DNA from 3 places in the Teredinibacter purpureus genome. Region 1 is predicted to be linked to each of the others. Evidence: predicted binding sites of a transcription regulator. Region 1 holds the regulator's gene; each other region holds the start of a gene.
What was found. The regulator sigma-54, encoded in region 1, starts transcription at its own class of promoters, with help from an activator protein. The targets are predictions, from matches to a motif close to TGGCACANNNNTTGCNNT.
Positions count from the first base shown of each region.

Region 2: the regulator sigma-54 is predicted to act here: its motif matches at 3,146-3,163, upstream of flgF (flagellar basal-body rod protein FlgF).
Region 3: the regulator sigma-54 is predicted to act here: its motif matches at 4,367-4,384, upstream of flhA (flagellar biosynthesis protein FlhA).

Region 1 is NZ_CP060092.1:1,488,875-1,496,437, forward strand. Features, by position in the region: gene H5647_RS06615 (lipocalin family protein) at 1-355, shown strand, start outside; gene yjgA (ribosome biogenesis factor YjgA) at 558-1,064, opposite strand; gene mgtE (magnesium transporter) at 1,109-2,473, opposite strand; gene H5647_RS06630 (HPr family phosphocarrier protein) at 2,579-2,848, opposite strand; gene rapZ (RNase adapter RapZ) at 2,915-3,787, opposite strand; gene H5647_RS06640 (PTS sugar transporter subunit IIA) at 3,880-4,332, opposite strand; gene H5647_RS06645 (RNA polymerase factor sigma-54) at 4,516-6,048, opposite strand; gene lptB (LPS export ABC transporter ATP-binding protein) at 6,259-6,984, opposite strand; gene lptA (lipopolysaccharide transport periplasmic protein LptA) at 7,004-7,563, opposite strand, start outside.
Region 2 is NZ_CP060092.1:4,048,065-4,055,627, reverse strand. Features, by position in the region: gene H5647_RS18095 (flagellar hook-basal body complex protein) at 1-1,843, shown strand, start outside; gene H5647_RS18090 (hypothetical protein) at 2,097-2,960, shown strand; gene flgF (flagellar basal-body rod protein FlgF) at 3,266-4,015, shown strand; gene flgG (flagellar basal-body rod protein FlgG) at 4,063-4,848, shown strand; gene flgH (flagellar basal body L-ring protein FlgH) at 4,888-5,598, shown strand; gene H5647_RS18070 (flagellar basal body P-ring protein FlgI) at 5,658-6,722, shown strand; gene flgJ (flagellar assembly peptidoglycan hydrolase FlgJ) at 6,722-7,563, shown strand, end outside.
Region 3 is NZ_CP060092.1:3,968,005-3,975,567, forward strand. Features, by position in the region: gene H5647_RS17720 (MinD/ParA family protein) at 1-395, opposite strand, end outside; gene flhF (flagellar biosynthesis protein FlhF) at 492-2,033, opposite strand; gene flhA (flagellar biosynthesis protein FlhA) at 2,082-4,310, opposite strand; gene H5647_RS17735 (tetratricopeptide repeat protein) at 4,519-5,736, shown strand; gene flhB (flagellar biosynthesis protein FlhB) at 5,764-6,897, opposite strand; gene fliR (flagellar biosynthetic protein FliR) at 6,919-7,563, opposite strand, start outside.

The DNA.
Region 1 (7,563 bases):
GGATTGTGAAAACTTAGTCGGCACTTGGGTTGGTAGTAGTTTTGAGTACAACATAGAATCCCAGAAAACGTTTCAATCCACTTTTAATAAAGATGGAACATTTGAAATGGTATTTAACTTTGCCAATGGAGTTTCAGATGAATCACAGAAGGAGTCTGGGTTGTGGGAATGTGATGGGAGATATGTTGTAGTGCATACACTGATCGTTTCTGAAAGTGAAGTTGAATATGTAGATTTGTATGAATATTTAGAGTTAACATCGTCTTATCGTAAATACAGAGCTGTTCTGGCTAATTGTGACGATGTTGTTGGGGATTGTAATGGGAAACTGTATGAGTCAGTGAAAATTCATTAGCCTAACCAAACAAATAATCGGACAGCCACGTTAAGAGAAAAACAATCAGTTTAGTCGTGGTTTTTATTAAACTCACTAAATAATCGGACACCCATGTTAGGAAAAATATAATCAATTCAGTGCGCTAGGTTTGTGTCGGTTTTTTCAGTCTCGCTTTAACGGTCGCTAAAGCGAGAGGTTGTGGACCGCTGGCGAGATATGGCTAGTCAAAACATTCGCGAATAAATTTAAACAGTTTTCTAGCGCTGGCAGGCGGTTTGTTTAGAGAGGTTTCTTTTTGGCTGGCGCGAATTAGCTGCCGTAATTGTTGTCGGTCACACTCTGGGAATTGCTGGATAAATTCAGGTAGGGCATTGTTGTCTTTTAGTAACAGATCGCGCCACTGTTCCATTTGATGATGCTGGCGTACGTTTTGATGTTGGCCGTCCATTAGGTTTTCGTACGCCGTTTGAATGGCGTCGCCATCTTCCTTGCGCATGAGTTTACCTATAAATTTTAGATGACGTTTACGACCACTATTTTGAGTGATGTGAGGCGCTTCTTCTATGGAGCTGCGCAGCGTGTCGCTCATTGGAATTTTCGCTTGTTGGGCAGGCGTAAGTTCAGTGAGTTTTACACCAAGGTCATGCAGGGCTTGCATGTCTCTTTTTACGGCGCTTTTACTTTTCTCAAAGTCTTCGTCTGGATACTCGTCGTGTTTTTCGGTCATGTTAGTTCACAGTGGGGTTTGTAATAGGTGTTGTAAGCAGGGCATTAGCCATAGAAATAGGTTGCTAGGCCCAAAAATGAGAAAAATCCAACCACGTCGGTGACGGTCGTGAGTGTTACTCCGCCCGCTAATGCAGGATCAATGTTCATGGATTTTAGTGCTGCCGGTAAGAGTGCACCTGCCAGTGCGGCAGTAATTAAATTTATGATCATGGCAGAGCCCAATATGAGTGCGATAGTCATATCGTTAAACCACCAAGCTGCGAGTGCGGCCATTACTGTAGCCCAGAGTAGGCCATTGATAAGGCCTACGCGCACCTCTCGAGACAGTAGCCATCCTAAGTTGCTTGAGCCAATGTGGCCTAACGCCATACCGCGAATCACGACAGTTAGGGTTTGAGAGCCGGCAACGCCGCCCATGCTGGCGACTATCGGCATTAAGATAGCGAGCGCCACTACTTTTTCGATGGTTGCGTCGAATAAACTTATGACAGTGGAGGCGAGTATGGCGGTTAGAAGATTGACGCCGAGCCAGATTGCCCGCCTTGGTGCAGAACGCCGAACGGTAGCGAAGGTGTCTTCATCTTCATCGAGGCCAGCGAGACTCATTAAGGAGTGATCTGCGTCTTCACGAATAACATCGACAACGTCATCGATGGTTATTCGCCCAAGTAATTTGCCGTTTTCGTCTACAACAGGCGCCGATACCCAATCGTGCAGTTCGAACAATTTGGCTACGTCTCTATCGGGCAGGGTGGCCGGTATGGCGTTGGTGTCGGTCACCATGACTTCTCTCACCGTGACGTTCGGATCGGTGGTCAGTAGTTTGGCGAGCGGCAGTATGCCGAGGTAGTCATCTTTGCGATTGACGACGATTAGGCTATCGGTAGAGGGCGGAAGCTCGGTATGACGGCGCAGGTAACGTAGAACAACATCTAAGGTAAATCGCGGACGTACCGTAATCGTATCGGTATTGGTAAGGCCGCCAGCAGTCGCTTCATCGTAGGCAATAACGGCTTCAACGCGGCTTCTGTCTTGGTCGGTCATGGCCTCCAATACTTCTTGAATCACCTGCTCGGGCAATTGCTGGAGGATGTCTACTATGTCATCGGTATCGAGGCCTTCTGTTAGTTCGACAAGCTCTTCGGTGTCCATTTCTTGAAGAAATAGGCTTTGAACGTCATCTGAAAGCTCTTCGAGAACTTCACCGGAAACATCTTTATCGATTAAGTCCCATAGCAGCGTACGCGATTGTGGCGGTGACGATTCTATAAGGTGCGCAATTTCCGGTGGACGCAAACCGTTAAGCATGCGGCGAACCTGTCGGAAGGTTCCGCTATCGAGCAACGCTTGCACTTTGCTGAGGTGCAAATGCGATGGGTTGTCGATTTGTTCGGCGGCCTGAGGCATAAAATCATCCGATTGCGGTGCAGCTATAGGTGGATTGCGCTATTGGGCAGAAATTGTAGCCTTTTCAAAGGCTTCCGCAAATCAATTAATTCCATTGTGAGCAGTTTATTCGGCTTCGTCGAAGCGGTTGTTGATTAAATTTGTGACTGCGGCCATTGCGGCTTCTTCGTCTTCACCTTCGGTGCGAAGCTGTATTTCAGTGCCCTTGGAGGCGGCGAGTAGCATCAGCGACATGATGCTTTTTGCGTCAGTAGATTTGCCGTTGGCGGTGACCTCTGTACGTGCGGAGAAGCGGTTAGCGATATTGGCAAGCTTGGTGGCTGCACGCGCGTGTAGCCCAAGCTTGTTGATTATCTGTAGGTGCTTTTCCTGCATGGGCGCTTCGCTAATGTGGCTGGTGAAGAGTTTATCGGTTGCTGCGTGAGTGTCTGGCGTACGCTGCTAATGGCCGGGTTTGTTCTCGAGTTGTCTGTGACGCGTTTGAACATTTTTATAGTCGTCTTTTAACGCTTTCGCTAGCCTCTCGCACATATAAACCGAGCGATGCCAGCCACCGGTACAGCCAATGGCAAAGGTTAAATAGCTCCGGTTGTTGGCTTCAAAGCGAGGTGTCCATTTGCGTACGAACGTTAATATGTCGTTAAACATTTCTTCGACTTCTGTTTCGCCATTAAGGTAATCAATCACTTTTGGTTCTAGCCCGCTGTGCTCACGTAGCTGCGTGCTCCAATAGGGGTTCGGTAGGCACCGAACGTCAAAAATAAAATCAACATCAACCGGTACGCCATATTTGTAGCCGAATGATTTGAACATAAGCGCTGTACCTTTGCTTTCTTCGCCTACAACAAGGTGTTTGATTGCGCTACGCAATTCATGGAGGCTAAGGCTTGAGGTGTCGATAGTGACATCTGCGGCAGCGGCCATGGGTTGTAGAATCGTTTTCTCCCGCGCGATGGCTTCGTTGAGGCCAATATATTCGTCGGAAAGGGGATGGCGACGTCGGGTTTCACTAAAGCGTTTTAATAGTACTTCGCGAGAACTGTCTAAAAAGACCACTTGATAGTCGTCACGTTTAATAGGGGCGCTTTGTATAAGTTCGGATAACTTGCTGAGGTCACTGTAAATATTGCGAGCGTCTATGCCAATCGCAAAGCGCTGTGCATTGGCTTCGCGAGTGGAGCTTATTTGTTCTATGAGCGCGGGTAAAAGGTTTACAGGCAGGTTGTCTATACAGGTGAAACCTTCATCTTCCAGTAGGTGGAGAGCGGAGGTTTTACCTGAGCCTGATCGACCACTGATGATAAGCAAGTGCATGTGCGGGTATCGCCTTATCTAGTGGGTTATGAACATGATAAGAAAGGGCTATGGGACATTAGTCTTTATTGACTATAGCCAATTTTTTGATATCAGTTTACACCAGCTGCAATACGAAATAGTTCGTGATTGTTGGGACAAGCTCTCAACTCTTCGACATAGCTGGGGTTTTGTAACGCTTCCGCTAGTGTTGCGAGGGCCTGCAGGTGGCTGTCTTCTGCGTCTTCTGGCACTAGCATGGCAAACACTAGATCGATGGGTTCGCCATCAACGGCATCGAAATCTATTGGGGTGTCGAGTGTTAGGCAGGCGCATAGCGTTTCGCCCTTAGTGGCAAAGCGGCAGTGTGGAATGGCGATGCCTTGGCCTATACCGGTTGAGCCCAAGCGTTCGCGCCCCACAAGGTTTTGAAACAGTGCGGTGGCGTCACCTTCGGGCAATGAGTCTGCAAAAATGGTCGCCAAGCTTTCAAGGAGGCGTTTTTTGCTGGCGCCGGTGATATGGGCTTTGCAGCGGTCTTCAGTAAGAATGGAAGAAATTTGCATGAGGTTAAGTTGTTACTAATCCTTTCGGTGGCCTGTGGCTGGGTTAAAAGGCCTATAAAGAGCGGTGCTCTTATGTGTTATTACCCAGCGATTTGGCGCGCATTCTACCAGTATTGTTGCGTGATCCAAGTGTGGAATAGGAATGTAGTTAAAAAAAGTTTCTATTAAGAAAGATAGCGTGTTTTAAACTAGTCGTTTACGTTCGTTTGAGGGAGGGATATGCAGCGATTCTCGGTATTTGGCGATGGTTCTACGCGCCACTTTGATACCTTGTTCGGCGAGTAAGCCGGTAATTTTTGAGTCGCTGAGCGGCTTGCGTTGGTTTTCGGCGGCAACGAGCTTTTTAATGATCGCGCGAATGGCGGTAGATGAGCATTCTCCACCTGTGTCTGTGGCCACGTGGCTCGAAAAGAAGTATTTCAGTTCGAATATACCTTGAGGGGTATGCATATACTTTTGAGTGGTGACACGGGAAATGGTCGACTCGTGCATTTCGACTATTTCTGCGACATCGTGCAACACCATGGGCTTCATGGCTTCTGGCCCATAGTCTAAAAAGCCTTGTTGTTTTTCAACGATACACGTGGAGACCTTTAATAGCGTTTCATTACGGCTTTGTAGGCTTTTGAGAAACCAGCGAGCTTCTTGAAGGTTGTCGCGCAAGAAGGTGTTATCGGAGCTGGAATCTGCTCGTTTCACTAGTGAGGCGTAGCCTGAGTTTATCCGCAGCTTTGGCGCGATATCGGGATTTAATTGGACTTGCCAGCGATTGTTAACTTTGGCAACAAAAACATCGGGTACAACATATTCTGTTTCGTCTGCCCCTATGGATTCGCCGGGGCGAGGGTTCAGGCTCTGAATAACACTGATAACCGATTGGAGCTCGGGCTCCTTTATACGCAGTTTACGCATGAGTTGCTTGAAGTCACGGCTACCCAGTACGTCGAGATAGTCGCGTACTAAGGTTTTGGCTTGCGCTAGGTTGGGGGTATCGTCACTGAGTTGATTCAGCTGAATAAGTAAGCATTCACGTACGTCCTGGCTCAGAACGCCTGGCGGGTCAAACTGCTGTATACGGTGCAGTACGGCGAGAACTTCGTCCATTTCAAGTTCTTCGTGTTGAACCTGTAAACCTGAAAAAATCTCGTCTAATGACAGGCCCAGTATGCCGTTGGGAGCGACGGCGTCTATAAGGGTTTCCGCAATTTCGTTGTCGAGCGCAGACATCGGCGTTAAATTAAGTTGCCAGCTGAGGTGGTCTTGCAGGCTTTCTGAGGTGCCGCGACGAGATTCAAAGTCGTAGTCATCGCCTTCGGGTTTTGAGAGGCCAGAGCCACTTGAAGACGGTTCGTATATGTCGTCCCAACTCGTGTCTACGGCAAGGTCGGTAGGAATGTTGTCGTCATTCCAGTCGCTATCGGGCTGGTCGGGAGCTTCGTTGCTCGTATCACTCGTACTGCTCGTGTTTTCACTACCGTTTAAGGCAGGGTTTTCGCTTTCTTGAGCGGGCGGTTCGCTCTGCTGGGTATTTTCAGTATTGGCGGGAGCGGGTTCATCTATGTCGTCAGATGTTTCGAGCATTGGATTGGAATCCAGTGCTTCTTGAATTTCGGCTTGCAAATCCAGAGTCGAGAGTTGCAGGAGGCGTATTGCCTGTTGCAACTGAGGAGTCATGGTGAGTTGTTGGCCCAGCTTAAGCTGGAGGGTTTGCTTCATAAGGCGATGGCTGATGTCACGACGAGAGTTTGATCAGGCGCCAACCCAAAAGCGGGTGAAAACTAAGCTTGGGGTTGGGGCGTTATGTGTGTAAATCGCCTTTAGTTTAGTCGCGCTGGCGGCCACAAGCAATGCTTTTAAGTGCTTTTGTTAGCAAAGAATGTGCCGCTGTGGCGCAACTTTTTTGTGAGTTGTCAAGCATGAATTGTGTCAAAGAGTAAAGTGTTTGCCAAGGTATACTTCGCGCACTTTTTGGTTATTAAGAACATCATTGGAGGCGCCTTCGGCGATGATATGCCCTTCCGATACGATATAGGCTTTCTCGCAGATATCGAGTGTTTCGCGCACATTGTGGTCCGTTATTAAAACACCGATACCGCGTTGTTTTAAGTGTTGAACAATTTCTTTGATGTCGCTAACTGAAATAGGGTCAACGCCCGCGAAGGGTTCGTCCAGCAATATAAATTGTGGCTCTGTGGCGAGTGCGCGCGCTATTTCAACTCGCCGCCTCTCTCCGCCCGAGAGCGCCATCCCCAAGCTATCGCGAATATGCTGTATGTGAAACTCGTTTAAGAGTTTTTCCATGGCTGCGGTGCGGTCTTTTCGGCGTAAGTCTTTGCGCGTTTCTAGAATGGCCATAATGTTGTCGGCAACGGTTAGCTTGCGAAAAACCGACGCTTCTTGTGGCAAGTAACCCAAACCTTCCCGTGCTCGTTCGTGCATGGAGTAGTGAGTAACATCTTTTTCGCCAATGGAGATTGAGCCTCGATCGGCCTTTACTATGCCCGCAATCATGTAGAAACAGGTGGTTTTACCTGCGCCATTGGGGCCAAGGAGCCCAACAATTTGGCCGTCGTCAACTGAAATGGACACGTCGATAACGACTTTGCGGCCTTTATAGCTTTTTGCCAAATGTTGTGCAGAGAGTGTAGGCATGGGGTTTGTTGGGTGCTCGTTAGGGTTCGACCAGTTCTTCAGTCGATAAGGCTTTAGGGGGGATGACCATTCGTACGCGACGATCGCTGGTGGTCGAGTTTGTATTGCCACCGGCTTTAACCACGGCTTTTTTGACATCGTATTCAATGCGGTTGCCGCTCAAACTTGTCCCTTCTTGTTTAAAGGCCGCATTGTCGATTAGAAATAAGGTCTCGTCGGTAATGCGATACTCTAAACGGTTCGCTTGAGCGGTGACCGGTTCCTGGCCTATGTTGGGTATTTGGCTGAGACGCGCGGGTGAACCGGTAGCCACAACGTGTGAGTAGCTATCGTTTCGGCCGTGTATTACTACGCGTTCAGCGGTGATTTTCATGCTGCCCTGCACAACTATAACGCGACCAGCATAGGTGGTTGTGCCGCTTTGGTCGTCAAGTTCGGCTCTGTCGGCAGATATGTTTAAATCTTGGAAGCGGTCGTCGGGCAAGCCGATAACGTGAACGCTTGCCATGGCTAGGAGGGCACAGCCAAGGTGTCGCAATAGCGAGAGTAGACGGCGAGCGGAATGAATGAAATTAACGT
Region 2 (7,563 bases), 2.1 Mb from region 1:
CTTAACGGGCACTACATTTGCGTTGCCGCTAGCGAACGACTTTACCACTACGCCTATGACGTTCGATGTGCAGTTGTCGGGAGCTACGTCGGGTAACAACGGTACCGTTAGTATTGATCTTGATACCGGTTCGGGCGTACCGGCCACCATCAATACGTTTAATGATCTCAGTACGCTTGCCGGCGTTATTAATGCGCAAATATTTAACCCCGTGTTACCGCAAACCGCTATCGATGTTATTGCCGATGCCGTGGACTACGGTGGTGGTGTGTATGGGTTAGAGATTACATCTTTACAAGAAGGAGAAAACTCTCTCGTTCAAGTGCTTACACCCTCTGCGAACGTGGCACAAATTGGGTTAAATCCAGCACCAGCTTCGGTAGGGGGTATCGCAGCGGTATCGAATGGTTACCCACAGCAGTCCATTGAATTTATTGGCCCTGATGGTGCGATAGTGCCGTTTACGAGTTTACAGGGTGTCACAGCGGCACAAACGGCCTCTCGGTTAAATGCGTTGGAAGGCGTCTCTGCTACTTCGCAATCAGAATTAACACTCAGTAACCATACCAGTGCCTCCGGAAACTTAACGGTCTCGTTCAACGGCGTAAACCTAGTGGCGGATTCGCTAGCGGGGTTAGAGGCAGAAGTGAATGCTTTGAGTGATTCAGTTTTGCCAGGTATAACGGCAACCTTAAGCCCAACGGGAACCAGTTTAGTTTTAGCCTCTGCCGTGGGCGACGATTTACGTATCGCTATTGATAGTGTAAATGGTGGCGACTCACTCACCATACAAGGTGATTTGGACGCACCAGCCCAAACGTTACAGGTACCGCCGGTAGGGGCGGGTAATTTTGACTCAACCCTCAATTCGGTAACCGTGGGCGGTGCGATTAATATCGTACTAGACCAAGGCTACGTGATGGAAAATGCCTCGCCTCCCTCTATTGGATTGTATCAACCAATTTCCGATGCCGAATTTGAGGATGTGGTTATCAACGCTTTTGATCCGACAGATCAGTCCACCTACAACAGTGCCACCTCCATGAGTATCTACGATAGCTTGGGTAATTCTCATGTAATGACACAATACTTTGTGAAACAAAATTACGATGCAACGGACCCCGCCTCAGCCTCCAATCACTGGCAAATGTTCGTGCAAATTGACGGCCTAGATGTAGGCGATCCCGATACCTCACTGCCGCCGCCAGCCAATATATCACCTACGCCATTGTCCTTTGGTGTGTACTTTAATGAGGATGGCTCACTCAATAATATTCTCACCGAAGATATGCTTATCTCGAACTGGGTGCCGCTCGACTCTAATGGGCAGCCCAATGGTGCGATGGGCCCACAGAACGTACTGGCAGGTGGAACGCCGGCCATACCGGAGCCTCCCACATCGTCTAATTTTGTGATTGAGTTAAATGGTACTACGCAGTTTGGTTCCGACTTTTCGGTGAATGATGTCGATCAGAATGGTTATGCGACGGGCCGCTTATCGGGCCTCAGTATTGACGAAAGTGGTATTATTTTTGCGCGTTACACCAATGGTGAATCGCAAACACTGGCGCAGGTGGCACTGGCTGATTTTACCAATCAACAAGGCTTACAGCCGGTCGGTAATACCATGTGGGCTGAAAATTTCGAATCGGGCCAACCCAATATTGGTACCCCGCGCAGTGCTGCACTGGGTGCTCTGCAATCCGGTGCACTAGAAGAATCGAACGTGGATTTGTCAGAGCAATTGGTAAATCTCATTATTGCGCAACGCAATTTCCAAGCAAGCGCCAAAACGATAGAAACAGCGGATCAAGTTACGCAAACAATTATTAACCTACGTTAACACTAGGTGTGAGCACCTTGAAACGTCGTTACTAATGCGGTTTATCGCGACCCGCGTGGAGCATGTCCACGGTCGCTTCGCTCGTTAATCGTTTGTGTGGGTTACAGCTGGCTATCGCGTCATTTAACTGCCGCATTATGGAATCGTGTCTATACTCCAAGCATGCGCTTACGCACCGCGGGCTAAAACTGTGAGCGCGTATTCAACCTAACGGGAGTGAAAGTGATTTGCGGCACAGTGAGGAGGGTGACTCATGGCCAATAGATTAATGGTTTTAATAGTCTTGGCCTCTATAATGGCGCTGCCCCTTCGCGCGCAGGCCGCGACCGTCAATCTTGGTGAAATATCCGACCCTAACGGTGAATATTGTAACGGCTTAATAAAATTAGCGCTTTCCTATAGCGAGACGCCGTATTCGATTACCTATAATGGTGAAACGAATATGACCCAAACACGACTTCTCGAAGAAGTTAAAAGTGGCAATATAGCCATTATGTGGGCGGGCACCACCCGCTCTCTCGAAGAAGAGCTTATTCCTGTTCGTATTCCACTTTACAAAGGTTTACTGGGGCATCGTATTTTTATTATCCATTCTGGAAACCAACCAGCGTTCGATAATGTTTCAACTATAGAAAACATGAAACGGCTAAATTTAGGGCAGGGCCGAACATGGTCAGACACTGAAATTTTAGAAGCTAATGGGTTCAATGTTGTTAAGGCAAATAAATATTCCAATCTTTTCGATATGGTCGATGGTGGCCGCTTCGACGCTTTCCCGCGTGGCGTGCAAGAGCCTTGGGCAGAAATATCGTCGCGGCCGACGTTAGAGTTGGCTGTAGAGAAAAAATTAATGCTCATTTATAAAATGCCCTTTTATCTTTTTGTTTCACAGAGCAATATACGGTTGGCTGCCGATTTGGAATCGGGTTTACGCGCCGCGATAACCGATGGTAGTTTCGATAATTTTTTTCTAAACAACCCTATGGTGATGGATGTCTTAAACAAAGCTAACCTCCAAAACCGTATTGCGTTCCATTTAAAAAACCCTACGCTATCACCCAAAACACCACTGGAAGATAAAACACTTTGGTTAGACCCTTACAGTTTAGGGCTATAGCATCGCGCCACTTACTCTTCATACTCTTCATACTCTTCATACTCTTCATACTCCTTGCGCTAGTTCATCGGTGTAGTCATAGGTGTAGTTCTAGCGTGCGGTACTCGCACTATTAACCGAATAGCCCTCGCGGCAGCAACCGTTAGCGGAATCAATAATGGCCTAGTACAACGCTATTCCCGTTTTGGCACCCTTATTGCTCCTTTCTGGATAGGGTTCGAATGTGACACTTTTCCATCGTTATTCAATGCAAACAACACGTTTTTCGATGGGTTTAAATTCACGCGTTACGACAGTGAAATACTATGGATAAAGCTCTATATGTCGCTATGACAGGCGCTAAACACAATATGCAAGCGCAAACCGCGCATGCGAATAACCTCGCCAATATTAATACGGTTGGCTTTAAGGCCGATTTTGCACAGGCACGCAGTATGCCGGTGTATTACGGTGATGGTCAGCCTACACGTGCCTACGCATTAGCGGAAAGCCCGGCAACGGATTTTAAACAAGGCGCACTCGTGCAAACAGGGCGCGAACTCGATATCGCCATTGAAGGTGAAGGATTCATCGCCGTGCAAGCGCCTGATGGCAGCGAAGCTTATACGCGCGCTGGCTCGTTGTTTGTGGACAGTGTTGGTATTTTACGCACCGGCAATGGCTTGCCGGTGCTTGGCAATGGAGGGCCTATTTCAATACCGCCCGCGGAAAAATTAGAAGTGGCGATAGACGGCTCCATTACCGTTTTGCCGCTTGGGCAGGGCGTGGACGCGCCAGTGCTTGCAGACAGAATTAAATTAGTTAACCCAGCCTTGGACACGATTAAGCGCGGTACCGATGGTTTGATTCATGCGTTGGATTTAGAAGAGGACGTGCCCGCAGATGCCGCGGTACGCGTCGTTTCTGGATTTGTCGAAAGTAGTAACGTCAATGCTGTTAACGAACTTACCAGTATTCTAAGCCTTGCACGGCAATATGAAATGCAGGTGAAAATTATGCAAACCGTAAAAGAGAACTCAGAAACATCCGCAAGCTTATTGCGGGTGTCGGGTTAATACAAACGCTTCAGTTAAAGCCTTAAAACGATAGTTCGAGGTGTGAAATGCACGCAGCACTCTATGTGAGTAAAACCGGCTTAGCCGCACAAGATATACAGCTTACAACAGTCGCCAATAATTTGGCGAATACCTCCACGGTAGGCTTCAAGCGCGATAGAGCGATATTCGAAGATCTGTTGTATCAAATTCAGCGTCAACCAGGGGCGCAAACAACAGAAGAAACTCAGCTACCATCTGGCATGCAGTTGGGTACTGGCGTACGGGTTGTGGGAACGCAAAAACAATTTACCGCAGGCAGTTTACAAATTACCAATCAGCCTTTGGATATGGCCATAGACGGGCGCGGATTTTTTCAAATACTACAACCCGATGGCAACATATCTTACACCCGCGCGGGCCAACTTCATCTAAGTAGTGCGGGTGAATTAGTGGATGCAAGCGGTTTGCTATTGCAACCGGCAATAACCTTACCGGCCAATGCCGATCGTATCACCGTGGGAACAGACGGTATCGTTAGCGCTTTTGTACCGGGTACGCCCGCACCGCAAGTGTTGGGTAATATCCAAACGGTTGATTTCGTTAATCCTGCTGGCCTGCAGGCCATAGGTGGCAATTTGTTTTTAGAAACTGCTTCTAGTGGAACACCGGTTACCGGTACGCCGGGCGAAAATGGATTGGGCCAAATTAACCAAGGCATGCTGGAAAATTCCAATGTCGATATTGTTGAAGAAATGGTCAATATGATTACCACGCAAAGAGCCTACGAAATGAACTCGAAAGTCGTCTCAACGGCAGACCAAATGTTACAGTTTGTGACGCAAAATTTGTAAGTTAAGGTTCTGTGAAATGAGCGTCACGATTAAAACGGCATGGGTAACAATATGAGCATAAAAGGCTTAATAATAGTCACGCTAATCGGTGGTGGGCACTTGCTACTCAGCGGTTGCGTAAGCAAGCCCGTACTACCCGACGACCCCTATTACGCGCCGGTAATGCAACCGTCCGAAAGACCGTCGCTACCGGCTAACGGATCGTTGTATTCCGACAATACATCTATGGTGTTGTTTGATGATCGTAAAGCAACACGCATAGGCGATATTTTAAATGTGGTATTGCAAGAACGTACCAGCTCTAAAAAAACGTCGAATATAGCGTTAATTAAAGATAGCGATATTACTGTTGGCGGAGCATCTGGTACGGCTGCGCTACTTGGAACAACGCTCGGCGCGGGTGATGTATCAATGAATACCGATCTGGCGGCAGCTCGAGAATTTAAAGGTGAGGCCGATGCCGACCAAAGCAACCAGCTTACCGGTAATATTTCCGTAACAGTGGTGGATGTCTACCCTAATGGCACACTACTCGTACGTGGAGAGAAATGGTTAACGCTTAATAGCGGTGATGAATATATTCGATTGAGCGGCTTAGTTCGCCCAGACGATGTAAGCCCAGACAATACCATCGTCTCAACCAAACTTGCGAATGCGCGCATTACCTATTCGGGCACTGGAGAATTTGCAGATTCGCAGCAAATTGGCTGGATTGGAAAATTCTTTAACAGCCCCTTATGGCCATTCTAATGAAGAGTTACTCTACGTTAACACGTTTTTTTATGGGTCCTTTCTTGGTGTTGTGTTTAATGCATAGTGCCAATGGTATGGCCGAACGAATAAAAGATATAACCTCCGTAGCGGGAGTGCGCAGTAATCAACTGGTGGGCTACGGTTTGGTGGTTGGGCTCGATGGTAGTGGCGATCAAACCAATCAAACGCCGTTTACCACGCAATCGTTTATGAGCATGTTAAAGCAGTTTGGTATTACCATTCCGCCCGGTGCAAAATTTCAACTCAAAAACGTGGCCGCCGTTGCGGTGCATGCCGAACTCCCCGCATTTTCTAAGCCGGGCCAAACCATTGATATCACGGTTTCATCCGTTGCAAACGCTAAAAGTTTGCGTGGAGGCGCGTTATTGTTAACGCCGCTAAAAGGCCTGGACGGGCGCGTATATGCCATTGCGCAAGGTAATTTAATTGTCGGCGGATTTGGAGCAGACGGCCGAGATGGCTCAAGCGTAACGGTCAACATTCCCAGTGTAGGCCGTATTCCTAACGGTGCGATGGTCGAGCGTTCGGTACCGTCTACCTTCGCGAACGGAGGGAAAATTATATTTAACTTACACACGCCCGATTTCACCACGGCAAAACGTGTTGCCGATAGTATTAATGACTTGCTCGGCCCCGACGTTGCCATGCCAATGGATGCAACCTCAATTGCCGTGCAAGCGCCCCAGCTCGCAGCACAGCGAGTGGATTATTTATCGCTACTCGAAAACGTAAACGTTACGCCGGGAGAATCATCGGCAAAAATTATTATTAACTCGCGTACCGGCACCATTGTGGTCGGTAAACATGTACGCGTGTCGCCAGTTGCCGTTACCCATGGTTCTTTAACGGTTACAGTGCGCGAAGATGTCAATATTAGCCAGCCCGGTGGTTTCTCGGACGGAAACACCGTCGTAGTGCCCGAAAGCTCAGTAGAAATAACGGAAGAATCTGGGCCTATGTTTGAATTTGCGCCCGGACCAACATTAAGTGACATTGTGCGAGCAGTAAACGAAGTAGGCGCTGCCCCAGGAGACTTAATGGCAATCTTAGAAGCGTTAAAACAAGCCGGTGCTTTAAAAGCCGAAATATTGGTGATCTGATGAATAGTGCTACGTCACACTCTCTTCTAGCCGCGCAACAACATTTACAGTCGGCAGATGTCTATACAGATTTAGCGAGCCTTCAGCAACTAAAGGCCAGCGACGATAAAGATGATGCCATGCGAAAAGTGGCTCAACAATTTGAATCCATTTTTATAGGCATGATGTTAAAAAGTATGCGTGATGCAAACGCTGTATTTGAAGAAGGTAGTTTATTTAACAGCGGCGAAACAAAATTCTACCGCGATATGTACGACCAGCAATTATCGTTGAGTATGGCCCATACCCAGCAAGGTGGTATTGGTATTGCAGAGGCCATGTACCGACAAATGAGCCAGTCGTACGGCGACAATAGAACATCCTCTGCGGCGGAAAGCCGGTTATCGATGGTAACGCCATTGGAGACTGATTCATCGGTAAATACTTCATTGGAAAATGTGCCAGCGTCATCCATTCCAACGGGAAGCCTACCAGCGCGTGTTACACCTGAAGGCAACGAGCAACTTAAAAATCGGTTGGTTAAACCGGATAGCGTTAGCCCGCTGTTACCTTTGCCCGCAAAAACCATTTCTGTCAATGCACCACTAACCCTGCGCAACGAACCAGAAGCAGCCGTTCCCGTTGTAACAAAATCGGCGAATGATAAACCGCCGCACTATTTTGCACTGGCGCACTCCCCTGAAAGTTTTATACGCGTTGTTTCACCCATTATGGCGCAAGCCGCAAAAGCGCTAGGAATTGACAGTGCAATACTTACCGCACAAGCGGCGCTCGAAACCGGCTGGGGACAATCCGTACTGAAAAATTCGAACGGTGAGAGTAGTTTTAATGTATTCAATAT
Region 3 (7,563 bases), 2.2 Mb from region 1:
GTTTCGGAGATTCCAGCGGCGGTATCAATCATTAAAATATCGAGCTGATCGCTGAGTTCATTAAATGCATAGATGAGTGCAGCATGCTCTTGTGGTGTTAGGTGTGTCATTTGCTGCACACCTGACGATGCCGGTACAACCTTTACCCCACCGGGGCCATTTAGCATCACATCACGAAGCGACATACTGCCATCGAGCACATCGGCGAGCGTATGTTTTGCATGGAGCCCTAAGAGCACATCGACATTCGCAAGCCCTAAATCAGCATCCAATAGGATAACTCTACGGCTTAGTTCAGCGAGGGCGATACTAAGATTTACCGATAAATTCGTTTTCCCAACGCCACCTTTACCACCAGTCACGGCAATGACTTTTACGGGTCGGTTTACACTCATACGCTTCAAATCTCTTTCTATCGGGGATGCATTCAACAAGTATAGATGACGATTGTCTTGCTGCTGGCTCATGCCGCTAACACCGCATTGTCAACGTTAGCCACCTTGCAATGCCGGGTCTGTTTCTATTGGCGCTTTCAATAGCGCTACGGCGTCAGCCACTAACTGGTGACCACTCGCACAGCGAATATCTTTCGGTATCTCTTGCCCATTGGTAGTGTAGGCCACGGGTAATTGCCGATCGATAACCACACTAATGGCTTCACCCAAGCTGGCCGCTTCGTCCAGTTTCGTGAGCACACAAGCATCAATACCTTTTGAGGCGCTATAGGCATGAGTAGAGGCTTTCATTGTTTGGAGCTGGCTGTTACACGCCATAACTAAAACGCGCTTGATGCCAGAGCAATGGTCCATTTGCCGAAGCTGATCTTTCAGCAACGGATCGCCGTGACGAAAACCCGCCGTATCGATAAGCACTAACGAAAACTGACGTAAACTTGACAGTACAGTAATGAGGCTGTTGTCTCTGTCGACCGCTCGCACAGGCACATTTAAAATACGGCCTAATGAACGTAACTGGTCGTGCGCCCCCACTCTATAAGTATCGGTTGTGACGAGTGCGACCTTACCCGGCCCATTCTCGAGTACGTAGCGTGCCGCTAATTTGGCAATAGTGGTGGTTTTACCGACGCCCGTTTGCCCTACAAACGCATAGGCCCCGCCCTTAGAAACAAAATCGTCCGTCGCCGTTGGAATATCTTTCGCCAATCGCGCCATACATTCTCGCCACGCTTTATTAACTTTTTTATGGTGTTTAGTTTCGCTTAGCAGTTGATGCGTGTGTTTTTCCGGTAAGCCTAATCGCGTTAAATGCTCCGTTACCACGGAAAAACCCGCCGGAAGTTGCACTTGGCTGGGCATATTCTCGTGCGCCTGATGCTGAGACATACGCCACAACTGCTGTTCGAGAATCATGCGCATATCGGCCAGCTCACTTTGAAGGGTTTCTAGGCGCGTATCCTGACCACTATTGTCGTTCACACCTGCAGGCTGTTCATATCCCCCCCGCATAGCAGCCTTTGCCGGTACTGGCGATTGAGTATACTGCTCCATCGCGGAAACCTGCGAAGCTGGCGACTTTTTAGAGGAATCCCGAGCGTCTTGCTGGCGTGCAGCGATACTCGCTGTACTGGGTAATTCAGAGATTGGCAATTCATTTTCACGGGCACGACGTTTCGCGTCTATCATGCGTTCTCGCGCTCGCTCTATGTCTAGCGCAAGGCGCTCACCTCTGGTCGCGGGCTTGCCTGCTTCCGGTGACGTACGATCATTATGTTCAACTCGCCCTGCATACTGAGCGGCCGCTTTATCCATTTCGGCTTGCGCCTGCCAAGCGGCATCGCTTCCCATGGCCGTATCCAATTCGGTATCAAAACTTCTGCCAAATTCTCGACGCACATCAATACCGCGCGTGGGTAAATCGGGCTCAAGTGAGGTGATCACTTCCACACCCTCTGACGTTTTTTGACTCGACAAAATAACGGCTTCAGGGCCTAGTTCCTCTCGAACGAGATCCAGTGCGCGACGCATAGAAGGCGCAACAAATCGTTTGACGAGTGAATTACCGTTGGGTTGCATGGTTAATCTCCTGCAGAATATCGCGTTCAATAGGGTTGGTGTACATCACTAACCACTCATTACATCGCCGCCAATACTGGCATCGATGGTAATTTGTTTGTTGTCGGGCACTTCGTTATACGCCAGCACCCGCATATCCGGAATATTAAAACGAACAAACTGCGCCATCATTGCGCGAACGGGGGCAGCGACTAGTAACACAATCACTTTGCCTTCGCTCTCTTGTTTTCGCGCCGCTTGTACCAGCCCATTATTCATGCGTTCCGCCAATTGAGGTTCTAATAAAGCGCCCTCATCGGCGCCAGTTTTTTGTGCTTGTTGTACCGTCTGTAGCAACAATTGTTCCAGTGCGGGATCAAGCGTTAGAACGGGTAAATCGGTTTGCTGTCCAATAATGCCTTGTACAATTTGTCTCGCCAACGCTGCACGCGCTATGGCGGTAAGTGAACCCGTATCATGATTTTTACTACCATGCGCCGCCAAGGCTTCGGCGATAGTGCGCATATCCCTCACCGCGACCTGTTCACGTAATAAGGCTTGGAGAACTTTTAGCAATTGGTTAATCGAAAGGGTATTCGGCACTAATTCTTCTACCAGCTTGGGTGATTTTTCGGCCAGTAGGTCTAACAACTTTTGTACATCTTCGTGGCCGATCAGTTCGTATGTATGCTGTTGAATAATTTGATTTAAGTGCGTGGCTGCCACAGTGCTTGCATCCACTACGGTGTACCCCAACGTTTGTGCTTTATCGCGTTGCGTTTCGTCTATCCATACGGCGTCTAAACCAAAGGCCGGATCTTTTGTGGCCGTTCCCTCTAGCTTCCCAAACACTTGCCCGGGGTTAATGGCAAGGGAACGGTCGGGAAAAACCTCACCTTCCCCAACGCTCACGCCCATTAGGGTTATGCGATAAGCGCTGGGCAGTAAATCTAAATTATCGCGAATATGAACCGCGGGTATCAAAAAACCTAAATCCTGAGACAGCTTTTTACGTACACCTTTAATGCGCCCTAGTAATTCGCCATTTTGATTTTTATCGACGATAGGAATTAAACGGTAACCCACTTCCAGTCCAATAATGTCCACGGGCGTTACGTCATCCCAACTGACTTCTGCAGGCTCGTTCGTATTCGGCACAGGCGACGGTAAACCGGCAGGCGTAGAACCAGAGGGAGGAATATCTCTAATGCCCGGTACCGCACCAGGTGCCCCTGGTTTAAAACCACCTACGTCAACGACTTCGATTTGTTGTTGTTTGAAATAAATGAAGTAGGCGATTAACGCACAAATAAACGCCAAACTAAGGAAGGCAACGTGTGGCATTCCCGGAATAGAACCCATAATAAAAAGAATGCCGGCCGCTACTGCCATTGCTTTCGGCGAGGCAAACATTTGCGATAGCACCTGCCGGTTCATATCCTCGTCACTGTTTACTCGCGTCACCATTATGGCGGCAGCAGTGGACAAGAGTAGCGACGGTATTTGTGCAACGAGCCCATCACCAATGGTGAGTAATACATATTTCTCGAGCGCATCCTGAAATTCAAGTGAATGTTGCACCATGCCCACGATAAGCCCCCCAATAATATTGAGGATTAGAATTAAAATTCCCGCAACCGAATCGCCCCGTACAAATTTACTTGCACCGTCCATAGCACCGTAAAAATCGGCTTCTGCGGCAACATCTTCTCGCCGAGTTCGAGCATCGTCTTGATCAATGAGGCCTGCATTAAGGTCTGCATCAATGGCCATTTGTTTGCCCGGCATTGCATCCAGTGTAAAACGCGCGCTCACTTCCGAAATACGCCCCGCGCCTTTGGTAACAACAACAAAGTTAATAATGATGAGAATAATAAACACCACCAAACCAACCGCATAGTTACCGCCAATAACCACCTCGCCAAAGGCTTGAATAACTTTACCGGCCGCATCACCACCGTTGTGACCTTCCAACAACACCACGCGTGTAGAGGCTACATTTAGCGCCAACCGAAGCAAGGTCGCAATCAACAAAATAGTGGGAAATACCGCAAAATCGAGGGGTCTTAGGCTATAGACGGCAACTAACAGCACCACTATCGATAACGCAATATTGAAGGAGAAAAAAACATCCAATAAAAAGGCCGGCAAAGGCAACATCATCATGCCAAGCAAGCAGAGCAACAGAATTGGAACGCTCAGGTTACCGCTTAAGATCGCGCGTGCGCCACCGGCCAGAGATTCACCCGAAACCGTACCGGGGAGTGATTTTAAATGATCAAAAAAACGCTCTGACATGCAGGCTCTACCCTTAAAACGACAATATTCTGTCAAAAAACCGGTTATATCCTGTAATGGCAAAAAACGTTCCTATAACACCTCGCTATAAAAGAAAAACATGTACCTCTATTATCTATAGCAACGATCTATTCAACGTCTTCACGTTATCGGTGTTACTATTAACGACAGGGGGGTAGTGCATAGTTTCTAAGATTCGGAGCCTGCCATGAGCAACTGTTTTACGTTCAAGCCATTGACTTCACCCGTTTTTCTAACGTGTGTACTGGCTGTTATCAACTCTATTCCTTGCAGTACCTTCGCTGAACAAGCACTGCCGGCACCTGCCGTTGCAACCATTGCCGATACACCACTCGAATTTCATCGTTCAAATACTTCAATCGTACCGCTTAATTTATCGCAATTACCTCACGTAGCAGATGTGGATATTCTGGCCATCAGTGACGAGCTCAAAGGCCTATTAGATAGGACCATTGCGAATCTCTCGAGCGGTCGAGAAAAGGCTATCGAACTGCATCGTTTGCTGTTTAAGCCCATGTTTTTAAATATTGATTATGTGTATAACGCCACCCACACCGCGCAGCAAACCTATGAGACTCGTGAAGGTAACTGCTTAGCGCATGCAGCACTGTATACCGCCGCTGCCCGCTACGTAGGGCTGAAGGCACAATTTCAAACCGTGGATGTACCGCGAGACTGGCTAGACCGAGACAATTTTTATATCGTGCCGGGGCACGTAAATGTGGTGGTAAAGCTACCAGGAAACACCATTACCGTGGAATTTGCCGACGCCTATTCGGCACAACACACACAGCTGCTAGATTCCAAAGTGATTCCAGACAAACAAGTGCTAGCCGAGTACTACAACAATATCGGCATGAATTATATGGAAGAAAAAGACTATCCCACGGCCATAGCGTACATGCAAAAATCAATCGACACCTACAGTAAAGTCGGTTCTGTTTGGTCCAATATTGGGGTTGTCTACAAATTGAATGGGTATCTTGAACTTGCCGAAAATGCCTATAAAAAAGGCCTGAAATACGACAAACGCAACATGTCGATCATCAATAACATCTATATCCTTTACAACCAAACCGGCCAGTACGAAAAAGCACAGAAACTGGCCAAGAAAGTAACACGCTATAGCAAAAAGAACCCGTATTACCTCGAAAAACTTGCCACCACCGATTTAAATTTGGGCAACTATGGGCACGCAATTAGCCTGCTTAAAAAAGCCATTGCGCTAAAACAGAATGAGCCTGAATTTTATATAAACATGTCATTCGCTTACCATCAACTTGGCCAATATAATGAAAGCCTAAAGGCCGCGACACTAGCGCGAGAATATTCAACGTCAGAGGAAGAGCATAATCGGTTTCAATCGAAACTGGATATTTTAAAACGTTATCAAGCGGGAATATAACGCAGTTTTTTCTCTTCCCACGTCATCTTAATAGTGTTTCATATCGGGTGGAATATCGACCTTTCGTGGCGGATAGGGTCGTTCGCCACCCATTTTTCGGTAGTCTCTCAACTGAAAGACGTACGCCAACACTTGCGCAACCGCTACAAATAAACCGGCGGGTATAGTGTCATCCAAGGCGGTTGTGTTATAGATAGCGCGCGCCAATAACGGTGATTCAACAAATTCTATTTTATGTTCTTTCGCCACTTCTCGAATTTTCAACGCTGCAAAATCAACCCCTTTTGCGAGTAAAATAGGGGTTTCCATTGTCGCAGGGTCATACTTCAACGCAACCGAATAATGAGTAGGGTTGGTAATAACAACATCGGCTTCTGGCACCGAGCCCATCATTCTGGACTGTGCTATTTGTTGTTGCATTTGTCGAATTCTGCCCTTAACTTCTGGCTTCCCCTCTGTATCTTTCATTTCGTCTTTAATATCTTGTCGCGACATTTTTAGCTTTTTAGAGTGGTCCCATATTTGAAACGGAATATCGACGAGCGCAATTAAAACCGTTGCGGCTGAAAGAAAAACCGCCGCCCATAAACTTAAGTTAATCGAATGAAGTATGCCCCGCTCTACGGCCTCACCCGCTAATCCCAATAACGAATCTTGCATAATGCTCAACAACACAAAGGCAATGCCCACTACCACCAGCACCTTCCCTATAGCTTTTACAAGTTCAACTAACGATTTCACTGAAAACATACGCCCCAAGCCTTTTATTGGGTCCATCCTGTTTAGCTTGGGCGCCAATGATTTTGTGCTGAACAACCAACCGCCAAGTGCTATGGGGCCCGCTATTGCAGCAATGAGTACAATAATAAAAAAAGGAATTAGGCCAAGAAAGACTTCCCAAAAAGACGCACCCAGTTTCGAGAACATGGCCGCAGTATCAAATAGTTCCGGCCGTTCTAGTTGAAAATTCATGCGTAACACCGCCATCATTTTTTGCCCCAGCACATCGCCGAAAAGCACCAAACCAGAACTGCCTGCCAATAATACCGCAGTGGTTGTCAGCTCTTTAGAACGGGGCACCTGCCCTTCTTCTTTCGCTTTTTCAAGCCGTCTCGGCGTCGCTTCTTCCGTTTTTTCTTGTGAGCTATCTTCTTCTGCCACGTGAGTGAGTCCGCCCGCCTGCTATTGAACTGTTATCCCTTTGGCTACACTAAAGCCAAAGATCATGGTGTTGTTAAAAATATCAATGAAGTTAGATAATCCCAACCAAATGAGTATTAACCCGCACATCAATGTAAATGGGAAACCCACCGCAAAAATATTCAGTTGCGGTGCCGCACGGCTCATTACGCCAAACGCCATATTGACAAACAACAATGAGGTGAGAACAGGGAGTGCGAGTACCAACGCCGACGAAAACATCCAACTGCCCAGCCCTGCGAGCTGCCAAAATACCGAAGGCTGAAAATTAAACTTGCCAGGCGGCAAGGTTTGGAAACTTTCGACCAACAACGAAATTAACACTAAGTGACCATCTACCGCGACGAACATTAAGGTAACGATCATAAGAAAAAATTGAGAAATAACCGTCGTTTGAACACCGTTTGTAGGGTCGTTCATGGACGCAAAGCCAAGGCCCATTTTCATGGCCATATACTGACCACACAATACAAACATTTGAAAAATTATTTGGAAGGTGAAACCCATTGAGAAACCTACGAGAATCTCTTGCAGAATAAACCCAAAGGCCGATAGGCTTAGTAAATTTACGGTGGGCAATGCGGGCAAAAAAGGTACCACAATGACTACAATAGCTGCCGACAACAC